Regions from separate parts of the Faecalibacterium sp. OM04-11BH genome, predicted to be linked through region 2. Evidence: predicted binding sites of a transcription regulator. Region 2 holds the regulator's gene; each other region holds the start of a gene.
What was found. Region 2 encodes HrcA, which represses chaperone genes, less so after heat shock. Its sites were predicted from a motif close to TGTTAGCACTCNNNNNNNNNGAGTGCTAACA; they were not measured.
Positions count from the first base shown of each region.

Region 1: DXB44_RS01615 (Hsp20/alpha crystallin family protein) is a predicted target of HrcA. The motif match lies at 1,235-1,265, and genes of this name have one in related genera.
Region 3: DXB44_RS00480 (co-chaperone GroES) is a predicted target of HrcA. The motif match lies at 2,047-2,077, and genes of this name have one in related genera.
Region 4: clpB (ATP-dependent chaperone ClpB) is a predicted target of HrcA. The motif match lies at 2,061-2,091, and genes of this name have one in related genera.

Region 1 is NZ_QULS01000001.1:353,323-358,844, forward strand. Features, by position in the region: gene DXB44_RS01610 (alcohol dehydrogenase) at 1-399, opposite strand, end outside; gene DXB44_RS01615 (Hsp20/alpha crystallin family protein) at 637-1,101, opposite strand; gene DXB44_RS01620 (PLP-dependent cysteine synthase family protein) at 1,339-2,334, opposite strand; gene DXB44_RS01625 (hypothetical protein) at 2,359-2,868, opposite strand; gene DXB44_RS01630 (purine-nucleoside phosphorylase) at 3,218-4,042, opposite strand; gene DXB44_RS14750 (ADP-ribosylglycohydrolase family protein) at 4,208-4,963, opposite strand; gene DXB44_RS01640 (XRE family transcriptional regulator) at 5,088-5,381, opposite strand; gene DXB44_RS01645 (AIPR family protein) at 5,492-5,522, shown strand, end outside.
Region 2 is NZ_QULS01000009.1:96,314-101,835, forward strand. Features, by position in the region: gene DXB44_RS09375 (aminoacetone oxidase family FAD-binding enzyme) at 1-294, opposite strand, end outside; gene DXB44_RS09380 (stage V sporulation T C-terminal domain-containing protein) at 452-994, shown strand; gene DXB44_RS09385 (hypothetical protein) at 1,065-2,783, opposite strand; gene hrcA (heat-inducible transcriptional repressor HrcA) at 3,506-4,579, shown strand; gene DXB44_RS09400 (nucleotide exchange factor GrpE) at 4,576-5,193, shown strand; gene dnaK (molecular chaperone DnaK) at 5,295-5,522, shown strand, end outside.
Region 3 is NZ_QULS01000001.1:105,382-110,903, forward strand. Features, by position in the region: gene groL (chaperonin GroEL) at 1-1,633, opposite strand, end outside; gene DXB44_RS00480 (co-chaperone GroES) at 1,680-1,967, opposite strand; gene DXB44_RS00485 (diacylglycerol kinase family protein) at 2,249-3,232, opposite strand; gene DXB44_RS00490 (ATP-dependent Clp protease ATP-binding subunit) at 3,320-5,522, opposite strand, start outside.
Region 4 is NZ_QULS01000003.1:176,241-181,762, forward strand. Features, by position in the region: gene clpB (ATP-dependent chaperone ClpB) at 1-1,903, opposite strand, end outside; gene asnA (aspartate--ammonia ligase) at 2,273-3,286, opposite strand; gene DXB44_RS04425 (ABC transporter ATP-binding protein) at 3,472-4,185, opposite strand; gene DXB44_RS04430 (ABC transporter ATP-binding protein) at 4,189-5,028, opposite strand; gene DXB44_RS04435 (branched-chain amino acid ABC transporter permease) at 5,021-5,522, opposite strand, start outside.

The DNA of each region.
Region 1 (5,522 bases), on a different contig from region 2:
TCCCTGATCCGCAAAGGGCACCCGGACATACTCGGCCTGCCCGCCGTCGATGCGGCAGCCCAGCGCCCAGCCGCCGTTTTGATCGGTGCAGTTGTTCACAAAGCCTTTTTTGCAGAAAAAGCACTCTCCGCAGAAGGTCTCCACGTTCACCGTCACCCGGTCGCCGGGTTTCACATTGGTCACCGCACTGCCCACTTCTTCTACGATGCCCACCATCTCGTGCCCTACCGTGATGCCGGGCACCGCCCGGGGCACGCTGCCGTGTTTGATGTGCAGATCGCTGGAGCAGATACTGGCAAGGGTCACCTTTACAATGGCGTCCCGCTCGTGCTGCAGCACCGGCTTTGGTTTTTCCATCAGGGCAAACGTCCCCTTTGAAACATAGGTATAGGTCAGCATGCTTTTTACCTCCATGCGCTTTGATCTTTCCGAACGGAGTATACCGCAAAAGTCAGCCGCTCACCCGGCTCACAGGATATAGTGAGGTACCTCCATAAATTCTGAGTTGCTGTTCTCAGTATACCATGGTTTTCCCTTGCGGAAAAGATAGCGAAACAAAAATGCCCCCGGAGGGCTTGTTGCGGCTCTCCGGGGGCATCTTATGTGCGTTGTGCTTTGGCGCACACGACCGGCGTTTTACTCGATCTCGATCAGGTTCGGGTTCTCAGGCAAAGCCTTCGTCTGCTGAGGAGCAGGCAGCTCGACGTGCAGGACGCCATCCTCGAACTTTGCGTGGATGTCTTCCTTCTTCACATCGCCCACGTAGAAACTGCGCGCGCAGGTGCCGGAGAAGGATTCGCGCCGCAGATAGCGGCCCTTCTTATCCTTTTCATCGTTGCTGTGGCTGCGCACTGCCTGAATGGTCAGGTAGCCGTCGTTCAGATCCATCTGAACGTCTTCCTTCTTGCAGCCCGGCAGGTCAACAGCTTCTTCGTAGCCGTTGTCCGTCTGTTTGACATCGGTCTTCATCATGTTTGCACCGCGCTTACCAAAGGTATCACGAGCCTCACGGTTCATCATACGTTCCAGTGCAGCGTCATTCCAGAACGGATCGAAGAAATCATCGAACAGGTTTTCATGGAAAACAGTCGGCATAAGCATAAATCATTCCTCCAATCCCGGCGTTCGGGTCGGGGCAAAAAATCTGAAGCGTCCACTCGGAAAGGCTTTCTGGGGAGCCTTGCGGCTCTCCTTTTGCCCTTCCTCCTGAGCACGCCACTGTTATAGCACCGTTTATTAGCAGTGTCAATATAAGAGTGCTAAAATTCACGAAAGAATAATACTTTTATAAAATCCTATGCAATCTTTTCAAAATTCAGTCGCATCATCGTGTTTTTATCATTTCTGCCGGTACATCGGCGTAGACAGATATTTCATGCCGTTGTCCGGGACGATGACCACGATGTTCTTTCCCTGATTCTCCGGTCTGCGGCCCACCTGCACCGCTGCGTGCAAAGCCGCTGCTGCCGATGTGCCCAGAAACAGTCCTTCCGCCCGCAGCACCTCATGGGCCGTTTCGTAGGCTTCCTCGGTGCGGACATTGATGCACGCATCGCTCCAGTCTGGCCGCAGATAGTCGGAAAGTGCGCTTTCCGGCACATCATACGCCGGCAAAACGCCATCTATGATCTGCGCATCCGGGTGCTCCGGGGTCAGGCGGGAGTCCGGATGGGGCTGCACCAGAACCACTTGCAGATTCGGGTTGCGGCTGCGCAGATAACTTGCTGTGCCAAAACCCGTGCCGCCGGTGCCCGCCATGCAGACCAGAATATCCACATGGCCTTCTGTATCCTGCCAGATCTCCGGCCCAGTGGTGCGGTAATGTGCCTCGGGGTTCGCCGGGTTTGCCGCCTGATTGTTAAAGTAAGCTCCGGTGCGACGGCAGTAGGCTGCGATCTCATCCAGCGTCGCCTCCCGCTCTGGCTCCTGCCAGGGGTGGGTGCGCTTCGTCTCCGGACGCTCCCCGGTGGCATCTTTGTAATCCAGAAGCCGTGCCCCGTAGGCCAGCAGCATCAGCCGCCGCTCCAGCGAGGCACCCCGCTCCAGAAAAATATCCAGTTTGTACCCACGCTCTGCTGCAAACGCGGCCAGACCGATGCCGGTGTTGCCGCTGGTCTGCTCCACGATGGTACCGCCGGGTTTCAGCAGTCCGGCTTCTTCCGCAGCATTGAGCATGGAAAGCGCAGCCCGGTCTTTCACACTGCCGGTTGGGTTGAAGAACTCCAGCTTTGCCAGCAGGTGCGCCCCGCACTGCTGCTGCCGCTCAAAGCGATCCAGCTCCATCAGCGGGGTGTGCCCCACCAGTTCCTCGATGGAATGCACCAGTCCTGCCATTGCTCTCCCCTCCCGATTTTCGGCTCAAACCAGCTTGTCCGGCGTCACATCCAGAATATCGTTAAAGTAGTTGTTGGCGATCATCATCACGCCCATCGCCGTGATGACCACGATCTCTTCCTCCGTAAAGTTTGCCTTCAGCTTTGCAAACAGCTCTTCCGGCACATGCTTGGGGTCCTCTGCAATGGCCTGACCGTATTCGATCAGGATCTCCTCTTTGGGAGTGAATGCAAAATTCTCAAAGTCGATGCCGTTTTTCTTGAGCAGATTCTGGAAGTAAATGCTGCACACAAGGCAGCCGTTTTTCTGGGAAATAGCATATTCGTAAAAATCGGTTGCACGCTTGCCGATGAGCCGCTGCAGTTCATCATCCAGCGCATAAGAACCGGCCTCCACAGCATTGAATGCCGCTGCATTGTGGAGCAATGTGCGCTTTTCTGCGGTCAGAGCGTGGCCGTCCGCCAGATGGTCTGCAATGATTTTCTGGATCGCTTCCGGTGCAGTTTCCGGATTGATTTCGCTGATTCTGGGCATAACAAAACCCTTTCTTTCACTTTTTTGTTCGACGAATTGCCTGTATCATATACCCATTTACATACCATGTCAATAGGTATATTACTTTTCGCAGCAATTTTTCAGCAAAAAGTGATCAGAAGGGTTGTTTTCTGCACGCCTGTTTCATATTTTCGACTGCTCATCCAGCACCCAAGGCCAGCACTGCATTGCGGACGCACTCCGGGCAGGGGCACAGCACCGTATCGGCCTTGATGCCCTTCAGGTCTTTGCAGATGGTCGCACCGCGTTTTTCCTTGACTGCCTGTACCAGCTACGGGGCGTTCCTCTGCCGTCCGTAGCGATGCCCGGAAATTTTGATCGATCTTTTTTACTCCATTCTCTGAATCACCGCACCCAGCCATCGGCACAGGGTATCGCCTGCCTGATTTGCGATCTCCAGCACGCGGGCGTGGCTATGCTTGACCGTCTGGATGCCGGTGGCCATGTTGGTGATGCAGCTGACGGCCAGTACCTTCATGCCCATGTAGTTGCAGACCATGGTTTCCGGCACGGTGCTCATGCCCACGGCATCGGCTCCCATCCCCGCAAAGGCGCGAATTTCAGCCGCCGTTTCATAGCAAGGGCCCATAAAGCCCATGTAAACGCCCTCCTTGTAGGCAATGCCCAGTTCATCGGCGGTCTGCTTGGCAAGGTTCCGCAGTTCCAGACTGTAAGGTTCGGTCATGTCCGGGAAGCGGGGGCCGAAGCGCTCATCGTTGGGGCCAATGAGGGGGTTCGTGCCCATCATGTTGATGAAGTCGGTAATGAGCATCAGGGTGCCCGGCGCAAACTCCCGGTTGATGCCGCCGCAGGCGTTGGTCAACACCACCTTTTCCACGCCCAACAGCTTGAACACATAGAACGGGTAGCAGACTTCCTTCATGGAGTAGCCCTCATAGAAGTGGAAGCGGCCTTCCATGGCGTAGACTTCCGTGTCCCCCAGCTTGCCAGCCAACAATGCGCCTTTGTGTCCTGCCACCGTGGATACCGGGAAGTTGGGGATATCCTTGTAGGACAGTTCTTCCGTGTCCGTAAAGTCCGCGGTCAGCTTGCCAAGGCCGGAGCCCAGCACCACCGCGATCTTCGGGCGCTTTTTCGTGTGCGTCTTGATATATTCCGCACTTTCCAGTGCCTTTTCATAAAGATGTTCCATACCGTTCTCTCCTTTTCCCAAAAAATTCGACATACTCTCTGGGTTCAGTATATCGGATTTTTCAGGCCGATGCAAGACGCCCTTCATCGAGTCTTATTAAAAACCAAGGAGCAGATACTTCACATCACGAGTGTGTTGTATCTGCTCCTTGGTTCTCCGAATGTCTTATCTCTGGCCGATGTTCCACCGAAACAGCTCATATCCTTCCCGGATATCCTCCGGCAGACGTTTCAAAGTCTCGTCCCGCAGTTCCTGCGGCATCCCGTAAAAAGCTTCGGCAATGCCGCCGGTGATGCAGGCAAGGGTGTCACTGTCGCCGCCCAGAGAAACTGCATTGCGAAGTGCATCCTCAAAACTGACGCTTTCCAGAAAAGCAATGATTGCTTCCGGCACAGTTTCCTGACAGGTCTCCACATGATGATAGGTCGGCCGAATTTCATCGCAGGTACGGTTCAGGTCATAACCGAAGGTCTGCTCCACATATTGTTTGATTTCCGGCTTGCTGTGGCCGGTGCGTGCCAGAAAAATGGCTGCCGCTGTGGCTTGTGTGCCCTTGATACCCTCCGGGTGGTTGTGGGTAGCCACAATTTTCTTTGTCTCAGGGTTAATAAGGTTTGCCATGAGCGAGCCATCTTTTTTCGTCATTAACTTAAGGGCTCCTTTTGTAATCTGCTGCTTCTGCTCATCCGTCAGCATCGCCTGCAATGTCACATCCGGCACTGCCGCTTTAACGGCGTTAATAAAGGCCGGTGCAGTATATAATGACTTCTCTATTTGGGAAAAAACTGTCTTTGCTCCTTTGAGCAGAGGTTTCGCCACCTCTGGAACTCGCCCAAAATGTTCCGATAGTTCTTCTTTATATTCAGATGCATCAATTATTTCCACATCTTCAGATGCAATGATGATCGTTTCTTTGTCCATATCAAATAATCCTTTCGTGATATTTCTATAATAAAGTTTGTATTTTTGGCGAACCGGCCTATTTCTGTATGTAGGCAAGCTCAATATCATATCCAAGTTGCGCCAGTATCTGCACAAAAGTCAGTCAATTTTTAGAACTTCGATATATTTTAACTATTTCAGCAAACAAATCGACAGGATTTTCTTCCAAAGCATCGGCAAGCATAATTAGTTTTTCTATACTAATCCAATTCTTTCCGTGTTCTATATTGCAAAGGTGTCGAAGCGAAATCCAATCTTCTGAGCCGAACAATTCGTCACTTCTATTATAGATAAATTGTTCACGGCTTTTGTACTGTTTTCCTAATGACTTTCGTTTCTGCTCAAACATTTTTCCTATTTTTGTTAGAGCTTCACTCTGTCTTGCTTTTTCAGCCATATATCTCTCCATTATGCACCATGGTGCATTGTTTATTTTTGAGTATATGATATACTAAAATTGTTCTCAGGGCAACAGCCCTCGAGAAGAAAATATAAGGAGGCCATAAAATGGCAAATTTAAAGTTTAAAGTTGAGGCTC
Region 2 (5,522 bases):
GGCCTCATCGGTGCGGGTGTACAGCCCCAGCTGCTCAAACCACGTCAGCGGCGCGGCGGCATCCACCGCCGCCAGCAAAGGCCGCAGCGCGGCGGGGTCGGCGGTGAAGTATTTTTCCGGCGCGATGGCGGTGTTGTCCAGATTGCAGCGGCCGTTGCCGGTAGCCAGCAGCTTTTTGCCCACCTTGGGGTTGCGCTCCAGCACCGTGACGCGGGCAGCGGGTGCGGCCTGTGCAGCCGCCAGCGCAGCGGCCAGTCCGGCGGCACCGCCGCCCAGAATAAGGATGTGTGCCATGCGGACACCTGCTTTCTTTGGGTTTTATTCCTATTTATTGTAGCAGAACCCCGCCCGGAACGCAATGCGGCGGGCAAAGCAAAAAATGCGCTGCCGGTATAATTTGCCGCCGCTGACAGATACTACATACAAAGGAAACCGCAAGGAGGGCAAAATAATGAAAGCAACCGGTATCGTGCGCCGCATCGACGAGCTTGGCAGGGTGGTGATCCCCAAGGAGATCCGCCGCACCCAGCGCATCCGGCGGGGCGACCCGCTGGAGATCTTTACCACCGGCGACGGGGAAGTGATCTTTAAAAAGTACTCGCCCATGGGCGAGGTGAACACCCTTGCCGCCCAGCTGGCAGAGGTGCTCAGCCGCCAATTCGCACTGACCGCCTTTGTGTGCGACAGGGACCGCATTCTGACAGTCAGCGGCAGCGGACGGCGGGAGCTGACCGACCGCAGCATCAGCCAGCCGCTGGAAAAGCTCATGGAGGCCCGCAAGCCCTACCAGAGCCCCGGCAACCCGGAAAAGACCCTGCTGCCCTGCGAGGGCGCACCCCGGGTGTTGCTGTGCGCCGCGCCGGTACTGGCGGGCGGGGACGTGACCGGCGCGGTGGGTCTGTTGACCGAGGACCGCACCGCCTGCCCGGAGGACGCCCAGTGCAAGGCGGTTGCAGTGGCAGCGGCCTTTCTGGCAAAGCAGATGGAGGAGTGAAAACACCGCCGCCCGGCCTGTGAAAGCAAGCCGGGCGGCGGTGTACATGAAAGGATGAATGTGAGGATGATTATTTGGTGATGGTCACAGGCACTTTTTTCAGGCTGTTCCATGCGCGGATGATGCGGGCATTGGTCACCTTGGTGTCCGGGCCGAAGGTTGCGCCGTGGTCGGAGAGCAGACCCTGCTCTGCGCACCAGCGGGCGGCTTTCTGCTGCTCGATATTGTCAGCGGGGATATCGGTATACAGTGCGGTGCTTACGGGGTCGGGCTTGCCGGCAGTCGTCCACAGGACGTTTGCCAGCTCCTGCCGGGTAGAGGGGATAAAGCCGTCCGGCAGCGCATAGTGCAGGTACAGGGAAGAACCGTAGACATAGGTGGCATAACCCAGACCTGCAGTGCCCAGCACGATGCCAAGTGCGGCTGCGCCGGAAGAGAACGCCGGGTCAAGCTCGCCGGGGTCGTCCGTTGGGGGTGCCGAAGGCTCCTCGGTCACCAGAACGATCTTTTCAAAATTCTGCACAGGGATCTCGTAAATGTAGCTGTCGCTATCGCTGTCAGGGATGGGGAACTGTTCACCATCTGCAAGGTAATAGAGCAGTTTGGTATTGGTCTTTACGGTAATGGTATTGGCCTGCCGCTCAGACATACCGTGGGGCACATAAAGTTTGCTGTAGCCGTTTTCAGACCAGTCTCCATTTACAGGCACTTTGAAGGCTCGGTAACTCTGATCGCTCACAGTGGCAAAGGTCGTGTCGCTGCCTTCCGGCAGGGTGGGCTTGCTTACAAAATAGCCGCCGGTGATCTGAAGATTGGTCGGGTCGGTGTCGCTTACATTCACAGCTTGGGTAAACAGGCCGCCGGTGATGGAAAGCGGGGAGCGACATCTTTCGATGAAAACCTCGCCGTCAAACAGGCCGTCGCTGATGGTGATGGGGGCGTCATTATTCTCAAGCTTCATACTCTTTTCAAAGGTCCCGCCCGCGATCGTGGCCTCCGTGTCGGAGGAGGCGTATACCTCGACAACTTCCTCAAAGGTGCCGCCGGAGATGGTTCGGTAGTTGCGCACATCCCCTTGGAAGTTACCATTGGAGATGGTGCCGTAGTTGAACACCTCCCCTTTGAAGGTGCCGTCGGAGATGACGCCGGGGATGGACATATTATTGTTGTCGTAGCTGTAGTTGTTGTTCACCTCTCCTAGGAAGGTGCCGTCGGAGATGGTGCCCCAGTTGACAACAGCCCCTTGGAAGGTGCCGTCAAGGATGACGCCGGGGATGGACCCCTGATCGTTGTAGTTGCGGTGGTTGTACACCATCCCTTGGAAGGTGCCGCCGGAGATGGTGCCGTCATTGCTGGTTTCACCGCCGACGGTGCCGCTGTTAAATTCGGCATCTTTAATACGGAGAGTTGCCTGCAATGCGCTTTCAGCCTCGGCCTCCGAGGAGGGCTGCAGGGCAAAAACGCCATTGTACAGCCAACAACCGGAGTCAGCGCTGTAGTACCAATGGGTACCGTCGCCGCTGCCTGCGGGCGTGCCATCGGCGTTCAGCTGGATGGTAATGCTATCGGCGGTGCCGTTCTCCGCGTCCAGATCACGGCTGCTGCGGGTGGCGGCTTCCTCCTCGGTGCTGCGGGAGGCGTCGGCCTCCTGTACAAGGGGTGCAGCCTTTTTGGCCGTGGTCTGGGCAGGTGCATCAAACACCGGGGCGGCTGCCAGTGCAGACACCGGCAGCAGGGACAGCAGCATACTGCCGGTCAGCAGGATGCTTACAATGCGTTTGGCTTTCATAAAATTTCGCTCCTTTCGTGTGGGGTTTATACGGGGTGTCGTTACTATAAATATACCACAAATTGGGCAAAAACAAAAGAAATTCTGCGCGAATGGGGGTTAAAACTGCGCGAATGGCTGAAAAGGAGGGAAAACTAAAACACTGCTGCCCGGGGATGTTCTCTTTTGACACCAAAAGAGAACCAGAAAAGTGTGCGCTTTGCGGGGTGACTTTCTGCCTGCCTTCAGCGTGCAGGGACGCTCCGCTGGGCCAGAGGCAGGGAGGGGTGTTCCGACTCCCCCCTCCCTACCTCTGGACTCCACCCGCCCCGCAACGGGCCAAGGGCTGCACGCCCTTGACAAACCTAAAGCAGAAGTCGAAGCACAAAAAAGCTAGCGCTGCGCCAGTCGGCGCTATCGCTTTAACGCTTTTTCGCTTCTCCATCCATAGCCCCTCAGTCGCTGCGCGACAGCTCCCCCAAGGGGGAGCGGGCACGCCCGCAAACTTTGCGCTTGAGCCGGAAACTATGCCACCATGCCAAAGGCTCCCTCCCAGAGGGAGCTGGCAAAGCCGCAGGCTTTGACTGAGGGAGTTCACACCCCCTTTATGACAGAATTATGAATCTTTATAAACATTTTTGCAAAGGGCTTGACAGCAGGGCAAAAACGGTTATAATGGTCTTAGCACTCAGGAACAAGGAGTGCTAAACAAACAAAAGCAATACAAAAAGGAGGCAGGCGCTATGACGATGGATGCACGCAAGCAACGGGTCTTGCAGGCAATCGTGGCGCTGTATGGCCTTGAGGGCGAGCCGGTGGGCAGCAGCGTGCTGGCAAACTACTTTGACATGGCAGTGTCCAGCGCAACGCTGCGCAACGAGATGGCGGCGCTGACAAAGCTGGGCCTGCTGGAGCAGCCCCACACCAGCGCAGGGCGTGTGCCCAGCGCCAAGGGCTACCGGTATTATCTGGACAATCTGCTGACCGATGATCAGCCGCTGGACCGCGTTACCCGCGCCCGGGTAGATGCGGTGTTCGCCAGCCTTGACCACGAGCCGGAAAAGCTGGCACAGGGCGCTGCCAAGGCGCTGGCCGCCATCAGCGGCTGCACCGCCGCCGTCAGCACCCCCTGCGCCGAGGATCTGTGCATCGCCCATTACGAGGTGGTGCAGGTGGGCCGCAGCGCAGCCGCAGTGCTGGCTGTGACCACCGCCGGCTACGTCCGCACCCGGGTGGCGCGGGTACGCACCGGGCTTTCCCGGGAAAATGCAGCTGCCCTTGCGGCGCTGCTCAACCGCAACCTTACCTTTGTGGCGCCGGTGGATCTTTCCACCCGGATGCTCAGCGAGCTGTGCAGCCAGATCGCACCGGAGCTTGTGCCGGTGGTCAGCGCCGCAGCCGCAATTTTGCAGGACAGCGTAAAGCCCCATGTATTTCTGGGCGGCGAGCAGTACCTGCTGGACTGGCCGCAGCTGGACGGCCGGGTGGGTGATATCCTTACCCTGCTGAACGACGAAGAACAGGCCGCAGACCTGATCGCACCCCCGGAAAACCGCAGCGAAAGCGTGCTGCTGGGCGAGGATCTGGAACCGCAGATCCCCGGGCTGTGCATCGTGAGCGACCGGTATCTGGTAGGCGGCGGGCTGTGGGGCTCCATTGCCCTGATCGGCCCCACCCGGATGCCCTTCCAGAAGCTGATGCCCCTGCTGCACGAGTTTGCAGACCAGCTGGGCGAGGGCATGAGCGGCAAACGAAAAGACACCCCGCAGGCTGCCGTACCACGGCGGACTGTGATCTATAAGGAGGATCTGGAATGAGCGAAGAAGCAAAGAACACGGTGCCCGAGACCGAGCAGCCGGAGACTGCCCCCGAGGAAAAGACTGCTGCCGCAGCGCCCGAACAGGCTGCTGCCGAAGCTGCCACCGAAGAGGACAAGAAGAAGGACGGCGGCTGGTTCAACAAGAAGGCCCGGGAGATGGAAGCCATTAAGGCAAAGCTGGATGCAGCGGAAAAGAACGCCGCACAGGCCAAGGATCAGCTGCTGCGCATGGCTGCCGAGTACGACAACTACCGCAAGCGCTCCACCCGCGAGGCCGACCAGAAGTTTGGCGACGGTGTTTCCCATGCAGTGGAAAAGATCATCCCCATTCTGGATACGCTGAATATGGCTGCCAACGCCCCCACCACCGATGAGAACTACAAAAAGGGCGTGGTCATGACGCTGGATAAGGCGGCAAAGGCACTGGAAGCCCTCCATGTGGAGGAGATCGAGGTGCTGGGCAAGCCCTTTGACCCCAACTTTATGAATGCTGTGCAGCAGATCCCCGCCCCGGACGGGCAGGAGAGCGGCACGGTGGTCACCGTTTTCCAGAAGGGTTACAAGCTGGGTGACAAGATCATCCGTCATGCAACCGTTGTGGTGGCTGAATAAATAAGCCGAACCTCCCGCAAGGGAGTTTGCAATAACATCCGCTTGACATCATCATAAGCATCATATAAACAAGATTTGTTCTTTCGAGAGGAGACTTCATTATGAGTAAGATTATTGGTATCGACCTTGGTACTACCAACAGCTGCGTAGCTGTTATGGAGGGCGGCGAGCCTGTTGTTATCGCCAACTCTGAGGGTGCCCGCACCACCCCGTCCGTTGTCGGCTTCACCAAGACCGGCGACCGTCTGGTAGGTCAGGTTGCAAAGCGTCAGGCTATCACCAACCCCGACAACACCGTTTCTTCCATCAAGCGTCAGATGGGCACCGAC
Region 3 (5,522 bases), on a different contig from region 2:
AGTACATGCCGCCCATGTCACCGCCGGCAGGTGCGGCGGGAGCCGGGGGTTCCGGCAGGTCAGCAACAAGGCTCTCGGTGGTCAGCACCATCTCAGCGACGGAGGCTGCATTCTCCAGAGCGGAACGGGTGACCTTGGTCGGGTCCACGATGCCAGCAGCGATCATATCCTCGACAAAGACCTCGTTCTGGGCATCGAAGCCGTAGTTGGGCTTGTTGGCAGAGACGATCTTGTCGATGATGACACTGCCCTCCAGACCGGCGTTCTTGGCGATCTGGCGCAGAGGAGCCTCCAGAGCCTTCAGCACGATCTTGGCACCGGTGCGCTCGTCGCCTTCCAGCGTGTCGCACAGAGCGCGCACAGCGGGGATGGCATTGATGGGAGCGGTACCGCCGCCGGCCACAACACCCTCCTGCACAGCTGCCTTGGTAGCGTTCAAAGCATCCTCGATGCGCAGCTTCTTGTCCTTCATCTCAACTTCGGTAGCAGCACCGACCTTGATGACAGCCACGCCGCCGGCCAGCTTAGCCAGACGCTCCTGCAGCTTCTCGCGGTCAAAGTCGCTGGTAGCGGCCTCAATCTGGCTGCGGATCTGAGCAATGCGGGCTGCAATGGCGTCCTTGTCGCCTGCGCCGCCCACAATGGTGGTGTTCTCCTTGGTCACCTTCACCTGACGGGCATGGCCCAGCATCTGGACGGTAGCGTCTTTCAGCTCATAGCCCAGATCAGAGGAGATCACGGTGCCGCCGGTCAGGATAGCGATATCCTGCAGCATCTCCTTGCGGCGATCACCGAAGCCGGGGGCCTTGACGGCCACAACGTTCAAGGTGCCGCGCAGACGGTTGACGATCAGGGTGGACAGAGCCTCGCCCTCGATATCCTCAGCCACGATCAGCAGCTTCATGCCGTTCTGCATCACCTGCTCCAGCAGGGGAACCAGATCCTGAATGACGCTGATCTTCTTATCGGTAATCAGGACAGCAGCGTTGTCCAGATCGGCCACCATCTTGTCGGTATCGGTGACCATATAGGGGGTCAGGTAGCCGCGGTCGAACTGCATACCTTCCACGATCTCGTTGTAGGTCTCGGCGGTGGTCTTGTTCTCCTCGATGGTGATAACGCCGTCAGAGGTGACCTTTTCCATAGCCTCGGCGATCAGACGGCCGATCTCGGGGTCGCCGGCAGAGATGGTGCCGACGCGGGCGATATCGTTGCTGTCCTTCACCTTCTGGCTGTGAGCCTTGATGGTCTCCACAGCGGTGGTAACAGCCTTGCTCATGCCGCGGCGGATATCCATGGGGTTGGCACCGGCGGTAACATTCTTCATGCCCTCGTTGACCATGGCCTGTGCCAGCACGGTAGCGGTGGTGGTGCCATCGCCTGCAGCATCGTTGGTCTTGGTTGCAACTTCACGCACCAGCTGTGCGCCCATGTTCTCGAACTCGTCCTTCAGCTCGATCTCTTTTGCAATGGTCACGCCATCGTTGGTGATGACCGGTGCGCCGAACTTTTTGCCCAGCACCACATTGCGGCCCTTGGGGCCGAGGGTGATCTTGACGGTGTTAGCCAGGGTATCAATACCAGCGCACAGTGCCTTGCGGGCGTCCTCGCCCTGCTTGATCTGCTTTGCCATAATAAATCGCTCCTTTATAATGCAAACTCAATTGAAAAGGGAAAGCTTAGTCTTCCACAACAGCCAGAATATCGCTCTGGCGCACGATGGTGCACTCTTCACCGTCCACCTTGACCTCAGTGCCGGAGTACTTGCTGGTGAGGACCTTGTCGCCGACCTTGACGGTCATCTTGACTTCCTTGCCGTCCACGACACCGCCGGGGCCTACCGCGATGACCTGTGCCACCTGCGGCTTCTCTTTTGCGCTGCCGGTCAGGATCAGGCCGCCCTTGGTGGTCTCCTCGACTTCAACAGTCTTAATGACAACACGGTCTGCAAGAGGAATGATCTTCATAATTCTTGCCCTCCAATTATATTGAATTTATTTGAAACTTTGTTGCGTCCTACGGAGGCTTTGTGTATGCTCCGCAGTGGTTTAGCACTCTTTTTCTCTGAGTGCTAAGTGTATTGTACTCATCTTGCCCTGAAAAATCAAGGGGTTTTGCAATTTTTCTTTGTTAAGAATTTATGACGACCAAAAATCGTACCCTGCCACGTAAAAAAGACGCAGCCGCTGCACAATTTTTGCACAGCGGCTGCGTTCTGTTCCGATGGTAAGGTTTGCGGCAGTGCTTTTTATCTTACGCCTGCTTTTTTGGCGGTAAAGCGCTGGTAGGCGGGCAGCGGCAGCAGCACGCGGCCTGTCAGCGGCTGCACCTGTACTGACACCTGCTTGCAGGGGGCGCACTCGCCGTCCACGGTGGCAATGATGGGCCCACGGTCATCTGCTGCCCGCAGACTGACCGATTTTGCGCGGCGGTAGATAAAGTAGGGCTTTGCGGCCTCGGTCAGCTGGCCATTTTTAAAGTGCTGACCGTTTTTGTACAGCATCAGCAGCTTTGCAATGACCCGACGGCTGACCTTGCGCACGATGAACACATCCAGCCAGCCGTCATCCGGCTGTGCCTCCGGCCCTGCCATGAAGCCGCCGCCGTAGGCGCGGCCGTTGCACACTGCGCACATCAGGCAGTCCACGGTCAGCACCTCGCCGTCAATGACGTACTCCACCCTGCGGCCGATATGCCCGCACAGCTGCTGGACAATGGACAGCGCATAGGCTGCCTCGCCGCCGCACAGCGGGATGCGCCGGAACTTGGGGATGCCGTAGGCCACCTGTGCATCCAGACCGGCGGCGCAGATGGTGGCAGAAAGCCCCAGACTGGTGCGCATCAGGTCGATGGGCACTGCCCCGCCGGCCAGCTGGGCGTCCAGATCCAGAAACTCTTCCTTTGTACCGTAGGTGCGCAGAAAGTCGTTGCCGCTGCCATAGGGCAGACAGCCCACGGCGGTTTTATCAAAGCCGTGGGCACCGGTGAGTGCCTCGTTGAAGGTGCCATCACCGCCGGCGGTAAAAACGCGCAGCTCTACCCCGGCCTTTTGGGCAGCAGCGGCGGCTGCGCGGGACAATTCCCGGGCGTGGCCTGCGTGGGTGGTGACGCGGATGGTGTAGTCCTCCGGGGCAAGCCCGGCACCGGCAGCTGCTGCCGCGATCTGCTGCGGCAGGGTGCGGGTACAGTCGGCCTTTCCGGCTGCGGGGTTGAGAAGAAACAGCGTGTGCATCGGGGTCCTCCGTGTTGTAACTCTATTTCCTCTATAATAGTCGAAAACCGTGCCGGTTGCAAGCAAAACCGGTATTTTGCTGTTTTATTACAGGGTAACCGTTTCATCCTCCCGCAAAACGATGCTGCCATCGGCGGCGCATTCTGCTGTCCAGTGCTGCCCCACGCAGGCAGTTCCGGCGGCAATGCGGTTTGCAAGCGCCTGTTCCACTGCTCTGTCCACCTGACGGCGCAGCTCCCGCGCACCGTAGGCCGATTGCGCCCGGGCAGCCAGTGCCGCCCCCACCTGCGGAGTGTGGCGCAGCCGGTAACCGCTGCGGGCGGCGCGCTGCTCCAGCTGGCAGAGCATTTTTTCTGCAATAGCGCAGAGGTTTTCCTCTGCCAGCGGGCGGAACACGATCACTTCATCCAGCCGCCCGAGCAGCTCCGGCCGGAACCACTTTTTGGCTTCCTCCACAGCCTGTGCGGACTGCTTTTCAAACACCGCTTCTGCCCCGGCGGCAAAGCCCAGCGGCGCGTTCTGCCCCGCTAAGAAGCGTGCGCCCAAGTTGGAGGTGAGCAGCACAATGGTGTTGCGGAAATCTGCCTTGCGCCCCATGGCATCGGTCAGCTGACCATCCTCCAAAATTTGCAACAGGATATTCTGGATATCCGGGTGTGCTTTTTCGATCTCGTCAAACAGCACCACACTGTACGGGCGGCGGCGCACGGCTTCGGTCAGCTGACCGCCCTCATCGTGGCCGAGGTAGCCCGGCGGTGCGCCCAGCAGCCGGGCGGCGGTGTGCTGCTCCTGATATTCCGACATATCAAATTTGAGCAGCGCTTTCTCGCTGCCAAACCAGCTGACCGCCAGTACCCGCGCCAGTGCGGTCTTGCCCACGCCGGTAGGCCCTAAAAACAGCATAGCACCGATGGGCCGCCCCGGCTCGCCCAGACCGGTGCGGCTGCGCCGGATAGCCCCGGCCACCGCAGCCACTGCCCGCTGCTGGCCGACGATCTCGGCGTTCAGACGGCTTTCCAGCTTGTCCAGCCGCTCCCGCTCCTGTTCGCCCACCCGCTGGGCGGGCACGCCGCTGGCCGCTGCCACCACCCGGGCGATGTCCTCCGGGCTGAGCACCGGCTGGGTGCGCTGCTCCTTTTCGGCAAGGATGCGCGCCGCCGCACAGGCTTCGTCCACAAGGTCGATGGCCTTATCCGGCAGACAGCGGCCGGGCAGATACCGCACCGAAAGCTCCACCGCCGCCTGCAGGGTCTGCGGCGGCAGTCGCACGCCATGATACCGCTCGTAGCGGGGCGCAAGGCCGTTGAGGATCTCCACCGCCTGCGCGGGGGTGGGTTCTTCCACCTGCACCCGGCCAAAGCGGCGTTCCAGCGCGGCGTCCTTCTGGATGTGGGTGCGGAACTCCTGATTGGTGGTGGCGCCGATAAGTTGCAACTCGCCCCGGGCAAGCACCGGTTTTAAGATGCTGGCAGCGTCAATAGCACCCTCGGCGGCACCGGCTCCCACGATGGTGTGGAACTCGTCGATGAACAGGATGGCAGTGCCGTCCCGCACCAGCTCTTCCAGCAGGTTTTTCAGACGCTCCTCAAAATCGCCCCGGTATTTGGTGCCCGCCACCAAGCTTGCCATATCCAGCGCCAGCAGCCGCCGCCCTTGCAGCGCTCTGGGCACCTGCCCGGCGGCAATGCGCAGCGCCAGACCCTCGGCCAGCGCCGTTTTGCCCACGCCCGGCTCGCCGATCAGACAGGGGTCGTTTTTCTGGCGGCGGCACAGGATCTCCACCATGCGGTCAAGCTCCGCTTCCCGGCAGAACACCGGGTCCAGTTCTCCCTCGGCGGCACGGCGGGTCAAATCGCGGCAATATTTATCGCTGGCGCGGCTGCCCCGGGGGATGCTGGCCGACACCCGGGGCTGGGCGGGCAGCACGAACTGTCCGCTCAGCTGACGGCACTCCCGCACTGCCTCGGTGAGCGAAAGCCCCATCTCCGCCAGCAGCAACCCGGCGGCGCAGCCGTCATCTTCCAGCATGGCGCAGAGCAGGTGCTCCGGCTCTGCCCGGCTGACGTGGGCGTTCTGTGCCCCGATGAGCGCATAGTCCATGGTGCGGCGCAGGTCCGGTGCCATGGACTGCCGGGTCAGCCGCTGTACCGGGGCGCTGCGCCGCTGCGCCAGCTGGCGGCGTACCTCTGGCTCGGTGATGTTTTTCCGGGTGAGAAACTGCGCCGCAGCGCCCTGCTGCCGCAGCATTGCCAGCAAAAGGTGGCTGGTATCTGCCTGCTCACAGCCCAGA
Region 4 (5,522 bases), on a different contig from region 2:
TGTTGCGCTCGTCGTCAAACAGAGCCTGTGCCAGTGCCTTAGCCAGCTCGGTCTTGCCCACGCCGGTGGGGCCGAGGAACAGGAAGCTGCCGATGGGGCGGTTGGGATTGGCGATACCAGCGCGGCTGCGCAGAATAGCTTCGCTTACCTTGGTCACAGCCTCGTCCTGACCGATGACCCGCTGGTGCAGCACATCGTCCAGATGCAGCAGCTTCTCGCGCTCACCCTCCACCAGCTTCTCCACCGGGATGCCGGTCCAGCGTGCCACGATGCGGGCGATCTCCTCATCGGTCACGCGGTCACGCAGCAGGCTGTCCTCCTTCTTGGCGGCAGCCACCTTTTCTTCCTCGGCCAGCTGTTTTTGCAGCTGGGGCAGCTTGCCATACTTCAGCTCGGCGGCCTTGTTCAGGTCGTACTCACGCTGGGCTTTCTCGATGGCGGCATTGGTCTGCTCGATCTGCTCGCGCAGGGTCTGCACCTTGCCAATGGCGTTCTTCTCGTTCTCCCACTTTGCCTTCATGCTGCGGAACTTATCCTGCAACTCGGCAAGCTCCTTTTCCAGATCCTTCAAGCGGCTCTGGCTCAGGGCGTCAGTCTCCTTTTTCAGGCTCACCTGCTCGATCTGCAGCTGGGTGATGCGGTGTGCCAGATCGTCCATCTCGCTGGGCATACTGTCCATCTCGGTCTTGATCATGGCGCAGGCTTCATCCACAAGGTCGATGGCCTTATCCGGCAGGAAGCGGTCGGTGATATAGCGGTCGGAAAGGGTAGCAGCAGCGATCAGGGCGTTGTCGTTGATCTTTACGCCGTGGAACACCTCATACCGCTCCTTCAAGCCGCGCAGAATGGAGATGGTATCCTCCACGGTAGGCTCATCCACCTGCACCGGCTGGAACCGGCGCTCCAGCGCGGGGTCTTTTTCGATATACTGGCGGTACTCGTCCAGCGTGGTCGCACCGATGCAGTGCAGCTCGCCCCGGGCCAGCATGGGCTTGAGCAGGTTGCCTGCGTCCATGGCGCCATCGGTCTTGCCGGCACCCACGATGGTGTGCAGCTCATCAATGAAGAGGATGATCTTGCCCTCGCTCTTCTTCACCTCGTTCAGCACGCTCTTCAGACGTTCCTCGAACTCGCCGCGGTACTTTGCACCGGCCACCAGAGCGCCCATGTCCAGGCTGAACACGGTGCGGTTCTTCAGGTTTTCGGGCACATCGCCGCGCACGATGCGCTGCGCCAGACCCTCGGCGATGGCAGTTTTACCAACGCCGGGCTCACCGATCAGGCAGGGGTTGTTTTTGGTCTTACGGGACAGGATACGGATCACATTGCGGATCTCCTGATCGCGGCCGATGACGGGGTCCAGCTTCTGCTTGCGGGCAAGCTCTACCAGATCCTGACCGTACTTCTGCAGCGCGTTGTAGGTGTCCTCCGGGTTATCGGTGGTCACCCGCTGGTTGCCGCGCACGGCGGTAAGCTGCTGCAAAAAGGCGTCCTTTTTCAGGTTGAAGGCGCGGAACAACTCGCTGGTGGTCTGGTCCTGCTCGTCCAGCAGGCCAAGGAACAGGTGCTCCACGCTGATGAAGTCATCCTTCATGGCCTTGGCTTCGCGGGCGGCGGCGCTGAGCACCTTATCAGTTGCCTGCGAGATATAGACCTTATCGGGGTCACGGCCGGAACCGGATACCCGGGGCAGCGCGGACAGCTTTTCCGCCACAGCGGCAGCAAAGCTGCCGGGGTCAACGTTCAGCTTTTGCAGCAGCTGAGGGATCAGGCCGTTCTCCTGCGCAGCCAGTGCGTGCAGCAGGTGGGCGGGCTCCAGCGCATTGTGCTGGTACTCCACAGCCAGCTGCTGGGCTGCCTGCAAAGCCTCAAGGGTCTTTTGGGTATATTGATTGGTATTCATAAAGTCAAGCCTCCATTCATACCGGAAGGTTTATTTTAGCGGACGGATATGTTCTGTGCTAACAGCTTCGCGTCCGGTGGCAGCAGAGCCGTGAGTTGATTATATCGATGTTCTTTTTCATGGTTTTGCACACCTCCTGCGGAGCAGTCCGTTTTGTTTTTAGCACTCTATCTGTTCGACTGCTAAAAATATACTCCTGTCCACCCACTTTGTCAATAGGGTTCACAAAAAGTTTGCAGAATAGACGCAAAACCATGCTTTTTATTTTAGGGTGTATCTGAACCTCCCATGAAAACAAAATACAGCCAAGCCCGCAGGCTTGGCTGAATTTCAAATCAAAAGTATTTTTCCGCTGAAAAAACGTTCCGCTTACAGCAGCGGGATGCCAGCCTTAGCGCAGGCTTCGCGGGTGGCCTTGTCCCAGACGCTGGCCTGCACCTCGCCAATGTGGACGCTGCCCAGCAGCAGCATGCACAGGCGGCTCTGGCCGATGCCGCCGCCGATGGTATAGGGCAGCTCGCCAGCCAGCACTGCCTTGTGGAAAGGCAGAGTGCGACGGTCGTCGCAGCCCGCCATGGTCAGTTGCCTGTCCATGCTCTCCGGGCTGACGCGGATGCCCATGCTGCTCAGCTCGTAGCTGCACTGCAGCGGATCGTTCCAGAACAGCAGATCACCGTTCAGATCCCAGTCGTCATAGTCCGGAGCGCGGCCATCATGGGGCTTGCCGCTGCGCAGGGGTGCACCGATCTTCATCAGGAAGGTGGTGCCATTCTCCTTGACAAAGGCATTCTCCCGCTCCTTCGGGGTCAGATCGGGGTACTTATCCTCCAGCTCCTGTGAGGTGACAAAGGTCACGTTGGGGGTGTGCAGGGGCAGATCCTGCAGCTGGGGGAACATGGCGTGCAGGTTCATCTCGGTGGCGCACACCGCAGACACGATGCAGCGCACCACGTTTTTCAGGTAGGTCTCGTTGCGGTCCTCCACCGTGATGATCTTTTCCCAGTCCCACTGGTCCACATAGACCGAGTGGAGGTTATCCAGCTCCTCGTCCCGGCGGATAGCGTTCATGTCGCAGTACAGACCCTTGCCCACGCGGAAGTCGTAGTCCTTCAGCGCCTGACGCTTCCACTTTGCCAGCGACTGCACCACCTGTGCCTCGGTGCCGCTGTCCTTGATGTCAAAGGTCACCTTGCGCTCCACGCCGTTCAGGTCGTCGTTCAGGCCGGTGGAAGCCTCCAGAAACAGCGGTGCGGACACGCGGTACAGGTTGAGCGTGGCGCACAGGGTATCGGCAAACAGCCGCTTCACCGTGCCGATGGCGCGCTGGGTGTCGTACAGGTTCAGCGCGGGTTTGTAGTTTGCCGGAATGATGATCTTGCTCATAACGTTTACCCCTCATTCTGTGTGGTTTGCGCCCCGCTTTCCCTAGCCGGGGCGTGGCTTTTGCAAAGCCGGAATACTGCACCCATTATGGCACAATTTTTTACGAAAGTAAAGTGATAGCAGAAAAAAGCAGTTCCGAAACGCCCTTGGGCGTTTCGGAACTGCAAATCAAACTATTTTTCCGTTTACCCGCCCAGATAGGCGCTGCGGACGCGCTCGTTGGTCAGCAGTTCGGCACCGGTGCCGTCCATGACTATGCGGCCGGTCTCCAGCACATAGGCGCGGTCGGCCACCGAAAGCGCCATCTGCGCGTTCTGCTCCACCAGCAGGATGGTCATGCCTTCCTTGTGGATGTCGCGGATGATGTCAAAGATCTCCTGCACCAGCAGCGGCGAAAGACCCATAGAAGGCTCGTCCAGCATCAGCATGGAGGCGTTGCTCATGAGCGCACGCCCCATGGCCAGCATCTGCTGCTCGCCGCCGGACATGGTGCCCGCCAGCTGTTTGCGGCGCTCCTTCAGGCGGGGGAACAGGGTGAACACCTTTTCCTTGTTGGCGGCGATGGTGGAAGCGGGCTGGGTGTAGGCGCCCATATCAAGGTTCTCGTCCACCGTCATGTGCAAAAACACATGGCGTCCCTCCGGTACCTGTGCAAGGCCGCTTTCCACGATCTTGTGGGCACGCACGCCCTTGATGCTCTTGCCCTTGTACAGCACATCGCCGGTGCGGGGCTTCAAAAGGCCGGAAATGGTTTTCAGGGTGGTGGATTTGCCCGCGCCGTTGGCACCGATCAGGGTGACGATCTCGCCTGCGTTGACGGTGAAAGAGATATCCTTTACGGCGTGGATGTTGCCGTAGTAGACGTTGATGCCGTCCACCTTCAGTAATGTATCAGCCATGGCTCAGCCCTCCTTTTTGCCCAGATAGGCCTCGATGACCTGCGGGTTATCGCGGATCTCGTCCGGGGTGCCCTTGGCGATGATGCGGCCAAAGTTCAGCACCGCAATGCCCTCGCAGATGCCCATGACAAGGCTCATGTCGTGCTCGATGAGCAGCACGGCAATGTTGAACTCGTCGCGGATGCGGCGGATGGTCTCGGTCAGCTCCGCAGTCTCGGAGGGGTTCATACCGGCGGCGGGCTCGTCCAGCAGCAGAAGCTTCGGGCCGGTAGCCAGTGCGCGCATGATCTCTAGCCGCCGCTGTGCGCCGTAGGGCAGGCTGCCAGCCTGCGCGTTGGCAAGGTCTGCCATGTGGAAAATGTCCAGCAGTTCCAGCGCACGCTCGGTGCACTTTTTTTCCTCTTTCCAGTAGTTCGGCATCCGCAGCAGGGAGGAGGCCAGATTATACTTCATGGACTCGTGCAGACCCACCTTGATGTTGTCGATGACGCTCAGCTCCTTGAACAAGCGGATGTTCTGGAAGGTGCGCGCCACGCCCATGCGGTTGACCTGATAGGTCTTTTTGCCGGCAGTGGGCATCCCATCGATCAGGATGGAGCCGCGGGTGGGCTGGTAGACGTTGGTGAGCAGGTTGAACACGGTGGTCTTGCCTGCGCCGTTGGGGCCGATGAGGCCGGTGATCTCGTTGCGGCCGATCATCAGGTTGAAGCCGTCCACGGCGGTCAGGCCGCCGAAGTCGATGCCCAGCTCACGCACGTCCAGAATGGGCTTTTTGTCCTTGTCGCGGTCGGTCAGAAAACCGCCGGAGGGAACACTGTGCAGTCTGGTCTTGAACTCACTCATGGTCAGCGGCCTCCTTTTCGGTATGTTTGCGGAACAGTTCGCCGTTCATGGCCTTTTCCACGATGCGGCTCAGGGAGAAATCGTAGCTGCCCAGCAGTCCGCCCGGGCGGAAGATCATCATCAGCACCAGCACCAGCGAGTAGACCACCATGCGGTAGCTGTCAAAGCTGCGGGTGGCCTCGGGCAGGATGGTCAGCACGGTAGCGGACAGGATGGAGCCCAGCATAGAGCCCATGCCGCCCAGCACCACCATGACCAGAATTTCGATAGACTTCATAAAGCCGAAGGTGGAGGGATCCAGCACGCCCAGATAGCAGGCGTACAGGCCGCCCGCCAAGCCTGCAAAGGCGGCGGAGAAGGCAAAGGCCATCACCTTATAGTAGGTGGTCTGGATGCCGCAGCTTTCGGCGGCGATCTCGTTGTCGCGGATAGCCAGCACGGCACGGCCGTGGCGGCTCTTCATCATGGCGTGGATGAGGAAGCAGGTGATGACC